Regions from separate parts of the Streptomyces sp. NPDC029526 genome, predicted to be linked through region 2. Evidence: riboswitches for the same ligand, from Rfam matches in the RefSeq annotation. Region 2 holds a riboswitch; the other holds the start of a gene.

Region 1 (9,086 bases), on a different contig from region 2:
CCACCGCCCGCGAGAGCGAGCTGCGGCCGGCCGCGATGTCCTCCCGGACCAGTCAACTGCTCGTCGTCGACTGCCTGTTCGTCGGCGTCGCGCAGCGGACCTACGAACAGGCCGCACCGGCCCTGTCGGCGTCCTACGAGGCCCTGGCCCACCGCCACCGCAGCGGCCCGCGGTAGGCGCGGCGGGGTTGGGGCGGGGCGGGAAGAGGCGGCGCAGCGTCCCGCGGCACGGAACAGCTCGCCCCGCCGCGCGGAACGGTCCGCCCGGCCACGCGGCACGGACGGCCGGACGGACGGATGGACGGATGGACGGACCGGCGGACCGGCCGACGGGCCGGTCGGCGGACCGGACGGCGGACCGGACGGCGGCAGGACGGGGCGGGTGCCGGAACGGCCGCCGGACGACCGGCCGCGCTCCGCCTGGACGACCGCCCCTCCTCCTCGGCTCTCCGTTCCGTTCCCCCGATCCCCCGATTCCCGATCCCCCGATTCCCGACCCCTTGTCCTCCCCACACCACGCACCACCACCGGGCTCCCCCCAGCAGTGCCACGGCCACCGGACGACCGCGGCCCGCCCCGGACCCACGGACCAGACCGACCGGAGAGACCGGAGACCGGAGAGACCCGCACCATGACCGACCGTCCCGCCGCCGACCACCCCGCGCCCGACGGGCGCCTGCCCGATCCGTCCCCGTCCCACGCTCTGCGCGCCCAGCTGGAGACCCTGGCCACCGAGGCGTTCCGCCCGGAGCTCGCGGAGATCGACCGGCTGCCCACCCTCGAGATCGCACGGCTGATGAACGGCGAGGACGCCACCGTCGCCACCGCGGTCGCCCGGCGGCTGCCGGAGATCGCCGCCGCCGTCGACGCCGTCGCCGACCGGATGTCCCGGGGCGGCCGACTCGTCTACGCCGGGGCGGGCACCGCCGGCCGGCTCGGCGTGCTGGACGCCTCCGAGTGCCCACCGACCTTCAACACCGACCCCGGACAGGTCGTCGGCCTCATCGCGGGCGGCCCCGCCGCCATGGTCACCTCCGTCGAAGGGGCCGAGGACTCCGCCGCCCTCGCCCGCGCCGACCTGGACGCGCTCGGACTGACCGCCGACGACACGGTGGTCGGCGTCTCCGCCTCCGGCCGCACCCCCTACGCCGTCGGCGCCGTCACCCATGCCCGTGCCCTCGGTGCCCTGACCGTCGGGCTGGCCTGCAACCCGGACAGCGCGCTGGCCGCCGCCGCGGACCACGGCATCGAGGTCGTCGTCGGCCCGGAACTGCTCACCGGTTCCACCCGGCTCAAGGCGGGCACCGCCCAGAAACTCGTCCTGAACATGCTGTCGACGATCACCATGATCCGGCTGGGCAAGACGTACGGGAACCTGATGGTCGACGTGCGCGCCTCCAACGACAAGCTGCGCGCCCGGTCCCACCGGATCGTCGCCCTGGCCACCGGCGCGGACGACGACGCCGTCGAGCGGGCCCTGACCGCGACCGACGGCGAGGTGAAGCACGCCGTCCTGGTGCTGCTCACCGACGCGGACGCTGCCACCGCCGCCCGCCTCCTCGACGAGGCCGACGGCCACCTCCGGGTCGCGCTCGCCAAGGCCGGGGGCGCCCCGGGGGCGGACGGCTGACGCCACGGCCGACCGGGGCCACCTGAGCCGGGAGGGCCGCAGTCACGGTTCACGATCACGGTCACGGGTCACGGCTGTGACAGGCTCCAGGGCCGCTGGGATACTCGTAGCGACTCCGACCCCGACCCCTACCCCGACCCCGGCACTGGGACCGACGTCGGAACCGGACCGACCCCGGGGCAGCGGAGCCCGCGAACCCCACCCCACGGAGACGGACGCCATGAACCACGCGCAGCTCACCGCACTGGGGCGTGCCCTGCGCCTGCTCGGCGAACACGGCGAGGCGCTCGGCGGCGACACACCGGACGCCAAGCTGCACGAGGTGAAGGCGGACCTGCGGCGGGCCCTGGACCTGCTGGAGGAGGGCGTCGGCTCGGCCGCGCCGAGCACCCGCTGCCCCGAGCACCCCACCGGCCCGGTCGACGAGAGCGCGCCCGACCTGTGCCTGCTGTGCGAGACGCGCCGACGGGCCGCCCGCCGCGCCGAGTTTAACGGCCCGGCGCCGCAGTACCCGCCCGCCGAGCCGGTCCCGTCCCGCTACGGGGTGAGCGGCGACCGGCCGCAGCCGCAGCAGCGCTGGCTGCCGGAGCTGTGGAACGGTCAGGTGTGGCAGCTGTGCGGCACCCCGCGCCGGGACCGCCGCGAGGCCGAGCTGTACCTCGCCGCCCTGCGGCGCGGCCCCCGGCCCGCGATGGCGTACCGGATCGTCCACGAGTTCACCGACTACGAGGTGCTGCGGGTGTGGGGCACCCCGGTGCGCGTCGACATCGAGCCGATGGGCGGCCTCTGACCGACCCCCGCGACCGCCGCCCCCGCGACCGCCGGCACCCGGGTGCCGGGTGCCGGGTGCCCTGACACGCCCGAGGGCGGCACCCCCTGTCGTCCAGGGAGTGCCGCCCTCGTTCGTGCGTCGGACGGATCCGATCCTCGGGAGGATCAGAAGTCCATGTCACCGCCCGGCATGCCGCCGCCGGCCGGGGCCGCGTTCTTCTCCGGCTTGTCGGCGATGACGGCCTCGGTGGTGAGGAACAGCGCGGCGATGGAGGCGGCGTTCTGCAGCGCGGAACGGGTCACCTTCGCCGGGTCGATGATGCCTTCGGCGATCATGTCGACGTACTCGCCGGTCGCGGCGTTCAGGCCGTGGCCGACGGTGAGGTTGCGGACCTTCTCCACCACGACGCCGCCCTCGAGACCACCGTTGACGGCGATCTGCTTCAGCGGGGCCTCCAGGGCGAGCTTCACGGCGTTGGCGCCGGTCGCCTCGTCACCCTCGAGCTCCAGCTTCTCGAAGACCTGGGAGGCCTGCAGCAGGGCCACGCCACCACCGGCGACGATGCCCTCCTCGACGGCCGCCTTGGCGTTGCGCACGGCGTCCTCGATGCGGTGCTTGCGCTCCTTGAGCTCCACCTCGGTCGCGGCACCGGCCTTGATGACGGCCACGCCGCCGGCCAGCTTCGCCAGGCGCTCCTGGAGCTTCTCGCGGTCGTAGTCCGAGTCGCTGTTCTCGATCTCGGCCCGGATCTGGTTCACGCGGCCCTGGACCTGGTCGGCCGAGCCCGAACCGTCGACGATGGTCGTCTCGTCCTTGGTGATGACGACCTTGCGCGCCTTGCCCAGCAGGTCGAGGGTGGCGTTCTCCAGCTTGAGACCGACCTCCTCGGAGATGACCTCGCCGCCCGTGAGGATGGCGATGTCGCCGAGCATGGCCTTGCGACGGTCACCGAAGCCCGGGGCCTTGACCGCGACGGACTTGAAGGTGCCGCGGATCTTGTTGACGACCAGGGTCGACAGGGCCTCGCCCTCGACGTCCTCGGCGATGATCAGCAGCGGCTTGCCCGACTGCATGACCTTCTCCAGGAGCGGGAGCAGGTCCTTGACGTTGGAGATCTTGGAGTTGGCGATCAGGATGTACGGGTCGTCGAGGACGGCCTCCATACGCTCCATGTCGGTGGCGAAGTACGCCGAGATGTAGCCCTTGTCGAAGCGCATACCCTCGGTGAGCTCCAGCTCCAGACCGAAGGTCTGGGACTCCTCGACGGTGATGACGCCTTCCTTGCCGACCTTGTCCATGGCCTCGGCGATGAGCTCGCCGATCTGGGTGTCGGCGGCGGAGATGGAGGCCGTGGAAGCGATCTGCTCCTTGGTCTCGACGTCCTTCGCCTGCTCCAGCAGGGCGGCGGAGACCGACTCGACGGCCTTCTCGATGCCGCGCTTGAGGGCCATCGGGTTGGCGCCGGCGGCTACGTTGCGCAGGCCCTCCTTGACCAGGGCCTGGGCGAGGACGGTCGCGGTGGTCGTACCGTCACCGGCGACGTCGTCCGTCTTCTTGGCGACTTCCTTGACCAGCTCGGCGCCGATCTTCTCGTACGGGTCCTCGAGCTCGATCTCCTTGGCGATGGAGACACCATCGTTGGTGATCGTGGGGGCGCCCCACTTCTTCTCGAGGACGACGTTGCGGCCCTTGGGGCCGAGCGTCACCTTGACGGCGTCCGCGAGCTGGTTCATGCCGCGCTCGAGGCCGCGCCGCGCCTCCTCGTCGAACGCGATGATCTTGGCCATGTGAAGTGGTCCCTCCAGGACTGGGGGTGATTCCTTCGGACCGCGCCCGCGCCCGCGACGGACGGCTCGCCGGCCTCGTGGTTCCTTGCCCCACACGGCCTGCGGGCCTCACCGACCCGGTCCTTCGTTGTCACTCTCACCTTCAGAGTGCTAACGCCAATGATTAGCACTCGACCCCTCCGAGTGCAAGGCGCTCCCGCGAAGCGGGCCCGTCGGAGGGTCGGGGCGCGCGGGCGTGCCCGCAGGCGCGGTCCGGGACGGGGGGAGGTGTCTCCCGGGCACCACGGCACGAGGGCCGACGGGGCCCGTGTGCTGGGAGGACGGCGGAGGACGGCGGTGCGGAGGCACCCCGGGCGGGGGGTGGCACGGGGGTGGTACGGGGGGCGCGGCGACACCCCGTACGGCCCCTCGCGCGCGTGGGCGCGAAGGAGAGGAAGGCGCGCTCTCAGCGGTCGGCGAACACGGGTGTACGGCGCCGCCGGGACGGGGAGCGCGGGCGGCCCGGGCGCACGGCCGGCCGCCCCCTTGCGGAGGCGCCGGCGCACGGCGAAGGGCCCGCACCCCGGGAGGTGCGGGCCCCTCGTCAGCAGAAGCTGCTTGCGGCTGGTAGCGCGTTCAGGCGGTGACGCGAACCATGTCGGCCTGCGGGCCCTTCTGGCCCTGCGAGATCTCGAATTCGACCCGCTGGCCCTCTTCAAGGGTGCGGTACCCGTCCATCTGGATGGCGCTGTAGTGGACGAAAACATCCGCACCACCGTCGACCGCGATGAAGCCGTACCCCTTCTCCGCGTTGAACCACTTGACGGTGCCCTGAGCCATGCCTAACTCCCCTATTACTGGCCCTTGCACAGATCCACACTTCGCGGACCCGGGTCAGACCTCACCCCCCATTGGAGTGGGGGCGTGCGCCGGAACGCGTCGACCGCGGCTGAATGTATCTGTCCAACTGCCGTCTGCAACAGGTCAATCGGACGAGAAATCTGGACGCCGCCGGTCCGGAATGTTGTGCAACTTCGCCCGAATTCAGGGCAAACCGGGTCACGCAAACGCCACAAAAGCCGCGAAAGGCGCACAGACTTTGGCTACTTATCGTCGGGCGAGCGGCAGGAATTCACGGTTCCCGATCGAGGGACCGGGGCCGCGTTCCCCAACCCTATCGCGTTCAATCCCATGGAATTGCCCCCTCCGCTTCTCTCACGGAGGGGGCAACGAGTTCCACGCTGGGTAACCGAAGTTACCCACGGTAATGATCAGGCCGGATCAGCCGCCGGCGACCGCCGGAATGATCGAGACGCCGGCGCCGTCCGGCGTCGCCGTCTCCAGGCCCTGCTCGAAGCGCACGTCGTCGTCGTTGACGTAGACGTTGACGAAGCGGCGCAGCTTGCCCTGGTCGTCCAGGACGCGGGCGGCGATGCCCGTGTGGTTCTTCTCCAGGTCCTCGATGACCTCGGCGAGGGTCGTCCCCTCGGCGTTCACCTGGGCCTGCCCACCGGTGTAGGTGCGCAGGATGGTCGGGATGCGGACGGTCACGCTCATGCGAGGCCAGCCTCTCGGAAGGAGTCCAGGGTGGGGCGGATGGTGGCGGTCACGCCGGTCCCGGCGACCGCGTCGAGGGTCTTCAGGCCGTCGCCGGTGTTGAGGACGACGGTGGTCAGCGAGGGATCCAGCAGGCCGCTCTCGACCAGCTTGCGGGTGACGCCGACGGTCACCCCGCCCGCCGTCTCCGCGAAGATGCCCTCGGTGCGCGCGAGCAGCTTGATCGCGTCCACGACCTGCTCGTCGGTGACGTCCTCCACGGCGCCGCCGGTGCGGCGGGCGATGTCCAGGACGTAGGGGCCGTCGGCGGGGTTGCCGATGGCGAGCGACTTGGCGATGGTGTCCGGCTTCTGCGGGCGGACCACGTCGTGCCCGGCCTTGAAGGCGGCTGAGACCGGGGAGCAGCCCTCCGCCTGCGCGCCGAAGATCTTGTAGGGGCGGTCCTCCACCAGCCCCAGGTCGATCAGCTCCCGCAGCCCCTTGTCGATCTTCGTGAGCTGGGAGCCCGAGGCGATCGGGACGACGATCTGGTCCGGCAGCCGCCAGCCGAGCTGCTCGCAGATCTCGTAGGCGAGCGTCTTGGAGCCCTCGGCGTAGTAGGGGCGCAGGTTGACGTTGACGAAGCCCCAGCCCTCGCCGGCCGGGTCGCCGATCAGTTCGGAGCAGAAGCGGTTGACGTCGTCGTAGTTGCCCTCGATGCCGACCAGTTCGCCGCCGTAGACGGCGGCCATGACGACCTTGCCCTGCTCCAGGTCGTGCGGGATGAACACGCAGGAGCGGAAGCCGGCCCGGGCGGCGGCGGCGCCGACGGCACCGGCCAGGTTGCCGGTGGAGGAGCAGGACAGGGTGGTGAAGCCGAAGGCGCGGGCGGCCTCCAGGGCCTGGGCGACGACCCGGTCCTTGAAGGAGTGCGTCGGGTTGCCCGAGTCGTCCTTGACGTACAGACCGCCGGTGACGCCGAGTTCACGGGCCAGGTTGTCCGCCTTGACCAGCGGGGTCCAGCCCGGGTTGAGGTTCGGCTTGCCGGCCACGTCCGCGGGGACGGGCAGCAGCGGCGCGTAGCGCCAGATGTTCGCGGGTCCCGCCTCGATGCGCCGGCGCAGTTCCCCGGCCTCGTAGGACGAGAAGTCGTAGGCGATCTCCAGCGGGCCGAAACACTCCTGGCAGGCGAAGACGGGTCCGAGCGGGACGCGGTGGCCGCACTCGCGGCAGGACAGCGCGGCGGCGGGACCCAGGTCGACGGCGGGGGAGGAACCGGCGGAACCGGCAGAGTCGGCGTTGCTTGCAACGGTCTGCACAGCCATGTGAGGCGAGGCCCTTTCTCCTCATCTTCCTCACGACGCATCTCGCCGTGAGACGGATTTGGCACCTTCCCTAGCCGGGAGCCTCGCCACGTCCGTGTGACAAGAACCGACTGGAGGGTTGCCGGGGCTTCAACGGGCCGTATCCCTCTGCCCCTCTGGATGAGCGGTGTTCAGTTGTCGCGCGGGACCCCGGCATGCGGGGACCGTGCGCGTTGTTCAAGACTGTAACCGACGCCCCGGGCGATTGAGACAGTCGTCCGAAGCGCGAGATGGATCACAGGACCGGACCGGAGTGAGGAGCCGCAGACCGTGCTGGAAGAAGTCGAGCGCTGGCTGATCGACCGGTCCTGGTCCGTGGCCGACCGCCCCCCGCACGCGCTCCTGGCCGCGAAGCGCGCCTCGGGACAGACGGTGAGCGTGGTGCTGCCGGCGCTCGACGAGGAGGCCACCGTCGGCGACATCGTGGCGGTGATCCGGCACGACCTGATGCTCCAGGTGCCGCTGGTCGACGAGGTCGTCGTGATCGACTCCGGCTCGACGGACGGCACCGCAGCGGCCGCCGCGGCGGCGGGCGCCACCGTGGTCCACCGGGACGCGATCCTGCCCCGCATCCCCGCCGTGCCCGGCAAGGGCGAGGTGCTCTGGCGCTCCCTGCTGGTCACCCGGGGCGACATCGTCTGCTTCGTCGACGCGGACCTGCGCGACTTCTCCTCCGACTTCGTCACCGGCATCGTCGGTCCGCTGCTCACCGAGCCGGACGTGCAGCTGGTCAAGGCCATGTACGACCGCCCCCTGGGCGCCGCCGCCGGGCAGGGCGGCCGGGTCACCGAGCTGATGGCGCGCCCGCTGCTCAACATGCACTGGCCGCAGCTCGCCGGTTTCGTCCAGCCGCTCGGCGGTGAGTACGCGGCCCGCCGCTCGCTGCTGGAGCAGCTGCCCTTCCCGGTCGGCTACGGGGTCGAGCTCGGCATGCTGGTCGACGCCCTGCACCTGGCCGGGCTGGACGCCCTCGCCCAGGTCGACGTCGGCGTGCGCAAGCACCGCCACCAGGACGGGCGGGCCCTCGGCCGGATGGCCGCCGCCATCTACCGCACCGCCCAGCTCCGCCTGGCCCGCGGCCACCTGATCCGGCCCGCCCTCACCCAGTTCGAGCGCTCCGACGAGGGCTTCGAGCCGCGCACCTACTCCGTCGACACCGAGGAACGCCCGCCCATGCGGGAGATCGCCGAGTACCAGGCCCGGCGGGTGGCCTGAGCGCGTCCCGGCGACGTTTGAGGTTCCGGGGGCCGGGCTAGGTTGGTGCGTATGGCTTCCACGCATGCTGCTCAGGCTGGTCAGGGTGCCCAGGTGCTGGTCGCGTCGAACCGCGGGCCCGTGTCGTACACGGTGGACGAGGACGGTTCGCTGCGCGCCAAACGGGGCGGCGGCGGACTGGTGTCCGGGCTGTCCGCGATCGGCTCGGACGCGGACGCCCTGTGGGTCTGCTCGGCCCTGTCCGACGGCGACCGCGAGGCCGTGCGGCGCGGCGTCGGCGAGGACGGCGTGCGGATGCTGGACATCCCGGCCGACGTGCACGCCGACGCCTACAACGGCATCGCGAACTCGGTGCTGTGGTTCGTGCACCACATGCTCTACCAGACCCCGCTGGAACCCGTCTTCGACGCGGAGTTCCGCCGCCAGTGGGCGTCCTACGAGACCTACAACCGGGCCTTCGCCGAAGCGCTCGCCGAGGAGGCCGCCGAGGGCGCGGCCGTCGTGGTGCAGGACTACCACCTGACGCTCGTCCCCGGCATGCTCCGCGAGCTCCGCCCCGACCTGCGCATCGGCCACTTCTCGCACACCCCGTGGGCCCCGCCGGAGTACTTCCGGATGCTGCCCGACGACATCGCCGCCCAGGTGCTCGGCGGCATGCTGGGCGCGGACCGGCTCGGGTTCCTCACCCGGCGCTGGGCGGACGCCTTCACCGCCTGCTGCGAGCAGTTCGCGGGCGGCCTCGGCGACACCCGCGTGGGCGTGCACGGCCTCGGCGCCGACGCGGACTTCCTGCGCGCCCGCTCC
Region 2 (9,086 bases):
ACAGGCCCGGCTGCGCCCCCAGTCGGTCTGAGCCCCGGCCGCGGACGTGAGCCCCCGCCAGGCACGCGCGGCGTTCCCAGGGCCGCCGGCGCGGGTCGCGCGAGGCTCACGGGGGCCGGCCCGACCCGGACGGAAGGGCTCAGGCGCTCTGCAGCCGCTTCTGACGCAGCAGGGACGCCAGGGCCGAGGCGAACTCCACGGGCTCCACCGGCAGCGTCACAGCGGCCTCCGCACGGCTCCAGGTGGCCAGCCAGGCGTCCTGGGGCCGTCCGATGAGCAGCAGCACCGGCGGGCTGTTGAAGATCTCGTCCTTGATCTGCTTGGAGAGCCCCATGCCGCCGATGGGCGTGGCCTCACCGTCGAACACGCAGACGTCGATGCCGCCGCGCTCCAGCTCCTTGATGACGGCCGCCTGGGTCGCGCACTCGACGAACTCCACGACGGGCACGTCCGGAGCGGGCCGCCGGCCGGTGGCGAGGCGCACCTGCTCCCGCGTGTTGGCGTTGTCGCTGTAGACCAGCACGGTGGCGGTCGCCTGCATGGTTCCTCCACACTCCGAGTGAGGGCAGCCTCGTCGGGGACGTCGGGTCCCCGATGGCGCGGATGCTACCCCTTCCGCACGCTCGTCAACACCGGTTCGGACAGGGCTTCGATGGGCCATCCGGGCAGTCCAGGAGGGGCGGACACTCCGAACGGCACCCCCCGGGGTGAGGGCGGGATAAGCGACCGACATAATGTCGGCGTGGCGACAGCAACGACAGTAGATACCGGGCACGCGCACCCGTCGGTCAACCGACCGAACCTCACCAGCGTCGGAACCATCATCTGGCTGAGTTCCGAGCTGATGTTCTTCGCGGCCCTCTTCGCGATGTACTTCACCCTGCGATCGGTGACCGGACCAGACTTCTGGTCGGAGAAGGCCGACACGCTGAACTTCCCGTTCGCGGCGACGAACACCACGATCCTGGTGCTCTCCTCGCTCACCTGCCAGCTCGGCGTGTTCGCCGCCGAGCGCGGTGACGTGAAGAAGCTCCGGATGTGGTTCATCGTCACCTTCATCATGGGATCGGTCTTCATCGGCGGTCAGATCGTCGAGTACACCGAGCTGGTCAAGCACGAGGGCCTGTCCCTCAGCTCCGACCCGTACGGCTCGGTGTTCTACCTGACCACCGGCTTCCACGGCCTGCACGTGACGGGCGGTCTCATCGCCTTCCTGCTGGTCCTGGGCCGCACCTATGCCGCTCGGAGGTTCACCCACGATCAGGCCACAGCCGCCATCGTCGTGTCCTACTACTGGCACTTCGTCGATGTCGTCTGGATCGGTCTGTTCGCGACGATCTACATGATCAAGTAGCCGGGCTCATCACCGCGCGCGCTCCTGACGCGCACCAACCAGAAGCATCGACGCAGAAGATCCTGACACCGGGGTAATCCGTGAAAAAGCTCTCCGCACGACGACGCCACCCGTTGGCGGCGCTCGTGGTTCTCCTCCTCGCGCTGGCATGCACCGGGGGGCTGTACGCCGTGTTCGCGCCCGCGGACAAGGCGCAGGCCGAAGAAACCGCCCAGTCCCTCACCATCGAGGAGGGAAAGAAGCTCTACGCGGTCGGCTGCGCCAGCTGCCACGGCACCGGCGGTCAGGGGACCTCCGACGGGCCGAGCCTGGTGGGCGTGGGCGCCGCGGCCGTGGACTTCCAGGTGGCCACCGGCCGCATGCCGGCCGCCACCTCGCAGAGCGCCCAGGCGCCGCGCAAGCCGGCGGTGTACAGCCAGGCCGAGATCGACCAGCTGGCCGCCTACGTGGCCTCGCTGGGCGCCGGCCCCGCCGTCCCGACGGAGGAGGAGTACGGCCCTCAGGGCGCCGACATCGCCAAGGGCGGTGAACTGTTCCGTACCAACTGCGCGCAGTGCCACAACTTCACCGGTAAGGGTGGCGCCCTGACGCACGGCAAGTACGCTCCGGACCTCGAGGACGTCGATCCGAAGCACGTGTACCAGGCCATGCTCACCGGCCCGCAGAACATGCCCTCGTTCCCCGACAGCGTGCTGACGGTGCAGAACAAGAAGGACATCATCGCGTACCTCCAGGAGGTCAACAGCGACGACTCCGAGAGCCCGGGCGGCCTCGCGCTGGGCTCGCTGGGCCCGGTCGCCGAAGGCCTCTTCGGCTGGGTCTTCGGCCTCGGCGGGCTGATCGCCGTCGCTGTGTGGGTCGCCGCTCGGACCGCAAAGGCCAAGAAGTCATGAGTAGCCAAGACATTCCCGAAGAGAACCTGCCCACCGCGCAGGACACCGCTCACGGCACCGTCGGCGTCGCGGACCAGAAGGACCCGTTCGCCGACCCGGGGCTGCCGCCCCACGAGCACCGGATCCAGGACATCGACGAGCGGGCCGCCAAGCGGTCCGAGCGCACGGTCGCCCTGATGTTCACGGTGTCGATGCTGGCGACCATCGGCTTCATCGTCGCCTTCGTGGCGATCCCGGTCGACAAGATCGTCTACATCTGGACGCTGGGCCACATCAGCGCGCTGAACCTCGCGCTCGGCGTGACGCTCGGCATCGCGCTGTTCGCCATCGGCGCCGGCGCCGTGCACTGGGCCCGCACCCTGATGTCGGACGAGGAGCTCACCGACGAACGGCACCCGATCCAGGCCGCGCCGGACGTCAAGGCCAAGGTCATGGACGACTTCCGGCAGGGCGCCAAGGAGTCGGCCATCGGCCGCCGCAAGCTCATCCGCAACACGATGTTCGGCGCGCTGACCCTGGTGCCGCTGTCCGGTGTCGTGCTGCTGCGCGACCTCGGCCCGCTGCCCGAGGACAAGCTGCGCCACACCGCCTGGTCGAAGGGCAAGCTGCTCATCAACCAGAACACCAACGAGCCGCTGCGCCCGTCCGACATCATCGTCGGCTCGCTCACCTTCGCCCAGCCCGAGGGCCTGGACCCGCACGAGCACGGGTTCCAGAACGAGATCGCCAAGGCAGCGCTGATGCTCGTCCGGATCCAGCCGGAGAACATCAAGGACAAGCGCGCTCTCGAGTGGTCGCACGAGGGGATCCTCGCGTACTCGAAGATCTGCACCCACGTCGGTTGCCCGATCTCCCTGTACGAGCAGCAGACGCACCACGCGCTGTGCCCCTGCCACCAGTCCACCTTCGATCTCTCCGACGGCGCCAAGGTGATCTTCGGTCCCGCCGGTCACGCGCTGCCGCAGCTGCGCATCGGCGTGAACGACGAGGGTTACCTCGAAGCGCACAGCGACTTCGACGAGCCCGTCGGCCCTTCATTCTGGGAGCGCGGATGAGCACCACGACGACCACCGACTCCCGCTCTCGCGGGAAGGCACCGGCCGGCGAGCGCGTCGCCGACTGGGCCGACGGCCGGCTGGGGATCTACTCCCTGGCCAAGGCCAACATGCGGAAGATCTTCCCGGACCACTGGTCCTTCATGCTCGGTGAGATCTGCCTCTACAGCTTCATCATCATCATCCTCACGGGTGTGTACCTGACGCTGTTCTTCCACCCGTCGATGGCCGAGGTGGAGTACCACGGCAGCTACGTCCCGATGCAGGGCCAGCTGATGTCGCAGGCCTACGCCTCGACCCTCGACATCAGCTTCGACGTGCGCGGTGGCCTGCTCATCCGGCAGATCCACCACTGGGCCGCGGTCATCTTCCTGGCCGGCATGTTCGTGCACATGATGCGCGTCTTCTTCACCGGCGCGTTCCGCAAGCCGCGCGAGATCAACTGGCTGTTCGGCTTCCTGCTGTTCGTGCTGGGCATGTTCACCGGCTTCACCGGCTACTCGCTCCCGGACGACCTGCTGTCCGGTACGGGTGTCCGCTTCACGCAGGGCGCGATCCTGTCCGTGCCGATCGTCGGCACGTACATCTCGATGTTCCTGTTCGGCGGGGAGTTCCCGGGGACGGACTTCGTCGCCCGGTTCTACTCGATCCACATCCTGCTGCTGCCGGGCATCATGCTGGGTCTGGTGGTCGCCCACCTGATCCTGGTCTTCTACCACAAGCACACGCAGTTCGCGGGTCCCGGCCGGACCAACAAGAACGTCGTCGGCATGCCGCTGCTGCCGGTGTACATGGCCAAGGCGGGAGGCTTCTTCTTCCTGGTCTTCGGCTTCATCTCGCTGATCGCCGGCCTGGTCACCATCAACCCGATCTGGAACCTGGGCCCGTACCGGCCGGACCTCGTCTCGACGGGTGCCCAGCCGGACTGGTACATGGGCTTCGCCGAGGGTCTGGTCCGCGCCATGCCGGGCTGGGAGATCAACTTCTGGGGCCACACGCTGGTCCTGGGCGTCTTCGTCCCGCTGGTGCTGTTCGGCCTGTTCCTCGGGGTCCTGGCGCTCTACCCGTTCATCGAGTCCTGGATCACCGGGGACAAGCGCGAGCACCACATCCTGGACCGCCCGCGCAACGCCCCGACCCGGACCGGTCTCGGCGTCGCCTGGATCACCGCGTACCTGATCATGCTGGTGGGCGGTGGCAACGACATCGTCGCCACGCACTTCCACCTGTCGATCAACGCGGTCACCTGGTTCGTGCGCATCGGGTTCTTCCTCGGCCCGGTCGTGGCGTTCATCGTCACCAAGCGGATCTGCCTCGGCCTCCAGCGCCGGGACAAGGACAAGGTGCTGCACGGCCGCGAGGCCGGCATCATCAAGCGCCTGCCGCACGGTGAGTTCATCGAGGTGCACGAGCCGCTCAGCCAGGAGCAGCTCCACACGCTCACCGCGCACGAGCAGTACAAGCCGGCGGAGATCGGCCCGACGGTCGACGAGAACGGCGTCGAGCGCAAGGTGAAGGCCACCGAGAAGCTGCGTGCCAAGCTCAGCAAGGCGTACTACGGCCAGGAGTCGCAGATTCCGAAGCCGACCGCCGAGGAGTACAAGGAGATCACCAGCGGCCACGGCCACCACTGATCCCTTCCACCGCTGAGCGAAGCGTCGCCACACCACGGTCGAAGGCCCCCGTCCGGTCCGCGGACGGGGGCCTTCGCCGTGTCCGGGGCTGGATAGGGTGGGGGGCGGACATGCGTGTGACGACCACAGGAGCGGCTGATGAGCGCTGTGACCCCCGCTGGAGGCGACACCGCGGCGGGCCGCTCCTGGCCCGCCCTGCTGAACGGCCTGCTGGAGGGCCGTGACCTGTCGGCCGACGACACCGCCTGGGCGATGGACCTGATCATGCGCGGGGAGGCCACCGACGCCCAGATCGCCGGCTTCGCGGTGTCCCTGCGCGCCAAGGGCGAGACCGTCGAGGAGATCTCCGGCTGCGTCCGCGCCCTGTACGACCACGCCAACGTGATCGAGGTGCCGGGCGCCACCGTCGACATCGTCGGGACCGGCGGGGACGGCGCCAAGACGGTGAACATCTCCACCATGTCCTCCATCGTCGTCGCCGGCACCGGCGCGAAGGTCGTCAAGCACGGCAACCGGGCCGCCTCCTCCGCGTCCGGCGCCTCCGACGTGCTGGAGAAGCTCGGCGTCAACCTGGAGCTGACCCCGCGACGGGTCGCCGAGGTCGCCGAGGAGGCCGGGATCACCTTCTGCTTCGCGGTGAAGTTCCACCCGGCGCTGCGCCATGTGGCGGCGGCACGCGGCCAGCTGGGCATCCGCACGGTGTTCAACTTCCTGGGCCCGCTCGCCAATCCGGCCCGGGTGACCGCGCAGGCGGTCGGGGTGGCCGACGCGCGGATGGCGCCCATCATGGCCGGGGTGTTCGCCGGGCGCGGCCACTCCTCGCTGGTGTTCCGCGGCGACGACGGCCTGGACGAGCTGACCACGACCGGCACCTCCCGGGTCTGGGTGGTCCGGGACGGCACGGTCACCGAGGAGGTGTTCGACCCGCGCGAGGTGGGCCTCGGCCTGGTCGACATCTCGGCCCTGCGCGGCGCCGACGCCTCCTACAACGCGGAGGTCGCCCGGCGGCTGCTGGACGGCGAACGCGGCCCGGTGCGCGACGCCGTGCTGCTGAACTCGGCGGCGGCGCTGGTGGCGCTGGAGCCCGGCACGGGCACGCTCACGGAGCAGATCCGGGCCGGGATGGAGAAGGCGGCCGAGTCGATCGACTCGGGGTCGGCCCGGCGCGTCCTGGACCGGTGGGTGGCCGTCAGCAACGCCTGAGACACCGCACGTGCGGGGTCCCGCGATCCGGAACCGGGTTGCGGGACCCCGTTTTCTTCCCGTACGTTCCTGTGCAGGTCATGAGTGACAGCCATCAGGCCCCGGCCGGCTGTCCGGCAACCCTCCGTCCGTGGCGGGGTGCCCCGGGTGAGGACCAGGCCGTGGACAGCAGGGTCCACGGCAAGCGCGGACCCCTCGCGAGCCAGGGGTCCTGGTCGTCGAGGAGTCTCCCGTGAGCCGTCGAATGCAGTAGGGCCGCAGCGCCCCGCCTCCGCGTTCCCCTCGCTTTCCCCTTCTTCGCCCCTTCTTCGCCCCTCTTCCGGCTTTCCGCCGTTCCTTCCGCCGTTCCGACGGGCTGGAGCCACCGCTGCTCGCCCTGGGGAACCGGCGTGCCACCTACGGGAGTTCAGCATGTCCGTCACCGCCGTCGCCACCGCCCCCGTCACCGCGTGCGCTGCCGCCGCCCCGGCCGCCGCCGCCCCGGCCGCCGCCGCCCCGGCCGCCGCCGCCCCGGCCGCCGCCGCCCCGGCCGCCGCCGCCCCGGCCGCCGCCGCGGCCGCCGCGGCCCCGGAGGACCGCGCCCCGCTGCCCGTCCTCGGGCGGGACGTCACCGTCCCGCTCGTCACCGGCGGCGAGGTGACCTACGCGGCGCTCGACCACGCGGCCAGCGCGCCCGCCCTCCAGCAGGTCTGGGACGACGTAGCCGCCTACGCGCCGTACTACGGCAGCGTCCACCGCGGCGCCGGGTACCTCTCCCGGCTCTCCACGGAGCTGTTCGAGGACGCCCGCCGGACCGTCGCCGCGTTCCTCGACTGCCGCCGTGCGGACGAGGTGGTCTTCACCCGGTCCACCACCGACTCCCTCAACCTGCTCGCCGGCGCGCTGCCCGAGGGCTGCCGGGTCTTCGTCTTCGAGACCGAGCACCACGCCGCCCTGCTGCCCTGGCGGGGCTCCGAGGTGACCGTCCTGGACGCGCCCGGCAGCCCCGGGCAGGCCGTCGAGACCCTGGAGCGCGCCCTCGCCGCCCGCGCGCCGCACGGGCCGGCGCTGGTCTGCGTCACCGGCGCCTCCAACGTCACCGGCGAGCTGTGGCCGGTGCGCGAACTGGCCGCCGCCGCCCACGCGCACGGCGCCCGGATCGTCCTGGACGCCGCCCAGCTCGCCCCGCACCACCCGGTGAGCGTGCGGGACCTGGACGTCGACTGGGTCGCCTTCTCGGGCCACAAGCTGTACGCCCCCTTCGGCACCGGGGTGCTGGCCGGGCGGGCGGACTGGCTGCGGACGGCCGAGCCGTACCTCGCGGGCGGCGGTGCGAGCCGCCGGGTCGTCCGGCGCGGGGACGGGGGAGTGGACGTCCGGTGGCACACCGACGCCGCCCGCCACGAGGCCGGTTCGCCCAACGTCATCGGCGCGCACGCCGTCGCCTCGGCCTGCCGGGCGCTCACCGCGGCCGGGTTCGACACCCTCGTCGCCCGCGAGCGGCGGCTGGTCCGCGCGGTGCGCGAGGGGCTGGCCGACGTGCCCGAGGTGCGGTTCCTGTCCCTGTTCGGGGACGACGCCCCCCGGGTCGGGGTGCTGTCCTTCGTCGTCGACGGCTTCGACAGCTCGCACTTCGCCGCCGCGCTGTCCGCCGAGTACGGCATCGGTGTCCGGGACGGCCTGTTCTGCGCCCACCCCCTGCTCGCGAGGCTGCTCGGCGACACGCCGCAGCCGGGCGGGTGCGGGGCCCCGGCCTCCGGGGAGCGGTCCGCGCACGCCGTCCGGGTCAGCTTCGGCGCGGGCACCCCGGACGAGCACGTGCAGCGGTTCGTCCGCGCCGTGCGGGAACTCGTCCGGGACGGCGCCCGCTGGACCTACCGCACGGTGGACGGCCGCTGCGTCCCGGACGCCCCCGCAGCCTGAGGCGGCACCGCGTCCCGGACCGGCGGCATCCCGTCCAGGAGCGCCGGTCCGGGGGGTCCCGCCGGGCGGTGACTCAGTTGTCCAGCCCGATGGCGAACGCCGCCTCCAGGTCGTGCTGGGAGTACGTACGGAACGCCACGTGCGTGTCGGTGCCCTCGACGCCCGGGATCTTGCTGATCCGGCCGGGGATGACCTCGGCCAGGTCCTCGTGCTCCCGGACCCGGACCATGGCGATCAGGTCGTAGGTCCCGGTGACCGAGAAGACCTCGCTGACGCTGTCCAGCGCGGCGATCCGCTCCGCGATCTCGGGGATCCGGTCCACGCTGGTCTTGATGAGGACGATCGCGGTGATCACGGCTGGTTCTCTCCCTCGGGGGCCGGAGCAGGGGGCGCCTTCACTGTAGTCGTCCGGCCCGAGCAGACCCACGCGCAGCCGAGGCCCAGCCCGAAGCCCACCAGGTGCGCGAGGTAGGCGACCCCCGGCCCGTCGGAGGCCCGCCCCGCCCCCAGCCACTGCAGGGCCGCCCAGAACGGCAGCACCACCCAGGCGGGGAGGCGGACCGGCAGGAAGAGCAGGAACGGCAGGAGACTGGTCACCCGGGCGCGGGGGAACAGGAACAGGAACGCGCCGAGCACCGCCGAGATCGCCCCCGAGGCCCCCACCAGGGACTGTTCCGAGTCCGGGTGGGCGACGGCGTAGCCGAGCAGGGCGAGGTAGCCGCAGCAGACGTAGAACAGGGTGAAGCGCAGGGGGCCCATCCGTGCCTCGGTCATCGTGCCGAAGACGTGGAGGAACAGCATGTTGCCCAGCAGGTGCACCCAGCTGCCGTGCACGAAGAGGGCGGTGGCCGGTGTCAGGACCGCGCGGAAGGACCCGTCGAACAGGTCTGCGGGGATCACCCCCCACTGCCGGAAGTACGCCCGTTGCACGGCGAGCAGCTCCTCGCCCGTCCCGTGGACCGGGTTCAGGCCCGAGGCCGGGCCGATCAGGAAGACCACGCAGCAGACGACGACCAGGGTGTGGGTCACCGGCGCCGACGGCCGC

The links. Region 2 has a riboswitch for S-adenosylmethionine ahead of AB0F01_RS01650 (aminotransferase class V-fold PLP-dependent enzyme). Riboswitches for the same ligand answer to the same signal wherever they lie in the genome.
Region 1: linked by a shared signal. The riboswitch ahead of thrC (threonine synthase) and the one ahead of AB0F01_RS01650 (aminotransferase class V-fold PLP-dependent enzyme) in region 2 are both predicted to bind S-adenosylmethionine.

What each region holds. Positions count from the first base shown of each region.
Region 1 covers NZ_JBEZWE010000022.1:14,550-23,635, forward strand. The annotation lists gene AB0F01_RS28480 (MurR/RpiR family transcriptional regulator) at 1-176, shown strand, start outside; gene murQ (N-acetylmuramic acid 6-phosphate etherase) at 631-1,629, shown strand; gene AB0F01_RS28490 (hypothetical protein) at 1,850-2,419, shown strand; gene groL (chaperonin GroEL) at 2,566-4,188, opposite strand; gene AB0F01_RS28500 (cold-shock protein) at 4,804-5,007, opposite strand; gene AB0F01_RS28505 (MoaD/ThiS family protein) at 5,449-5,724, opposite strand; gene thrC (threonine synthase) at 5,721-7,028, opposite strand; SAM riboswitch class I at 7,047-7,194, opposite strand; gene AB0F01_RS28515 (glucosyl-3-phosphoglycerate synthase) at 7,338-8,282, shown strand; gene AB0F01_RS28520 (trehalose-6-phosphate synthase) at 8,334-9,086, shown strand, end outside.
Region 2 covers NZ_JBEZWE010000001.1:362,696-371,781, reverse strand. The annotation lists gene AB0F01_RS01685 (Ig-like domain-containing protein) at 1-31, shown strand, start outside; gene AB0F01_RS01680 (hypothetical protein) at 140-541, opposite strand; gene AB0F01_RS01675 (heme-copper oxidase subunit III) at 743-1,354, shown strand; gene AB0F01_RS01670 (c-type cytochrome) at 1,435-2,247, shown strand; gene AB0F01_RS01665 (Rieske 2Fe-2S domain-containing protein) at 2,244-3,302, shown strand; gene AB0F01_RS01660 (cytochrome bc complex cytochrome b subunit) at 3,299-4,936, shown strand; gene trpD (anthranilate phosphoribosyltransferase) at 5,075-6,139, shown strand; SAM riboswitch class IV at 6,216-6,332, shown strand; gene AB0F01_RS01650 (aminotransferase class V-fold PLP-dependent enzyme) at 6,551-8,041, shown strand; gene AB0F01_RS01645 (Lrp/AsnC ligand binding domain-containing protein) at 8,115-8,396, opposite strand; gene AB0F01_RS01640 (rhomboid family intramembrane serine protease) at 8,393-9,086, opposite strand, start outside.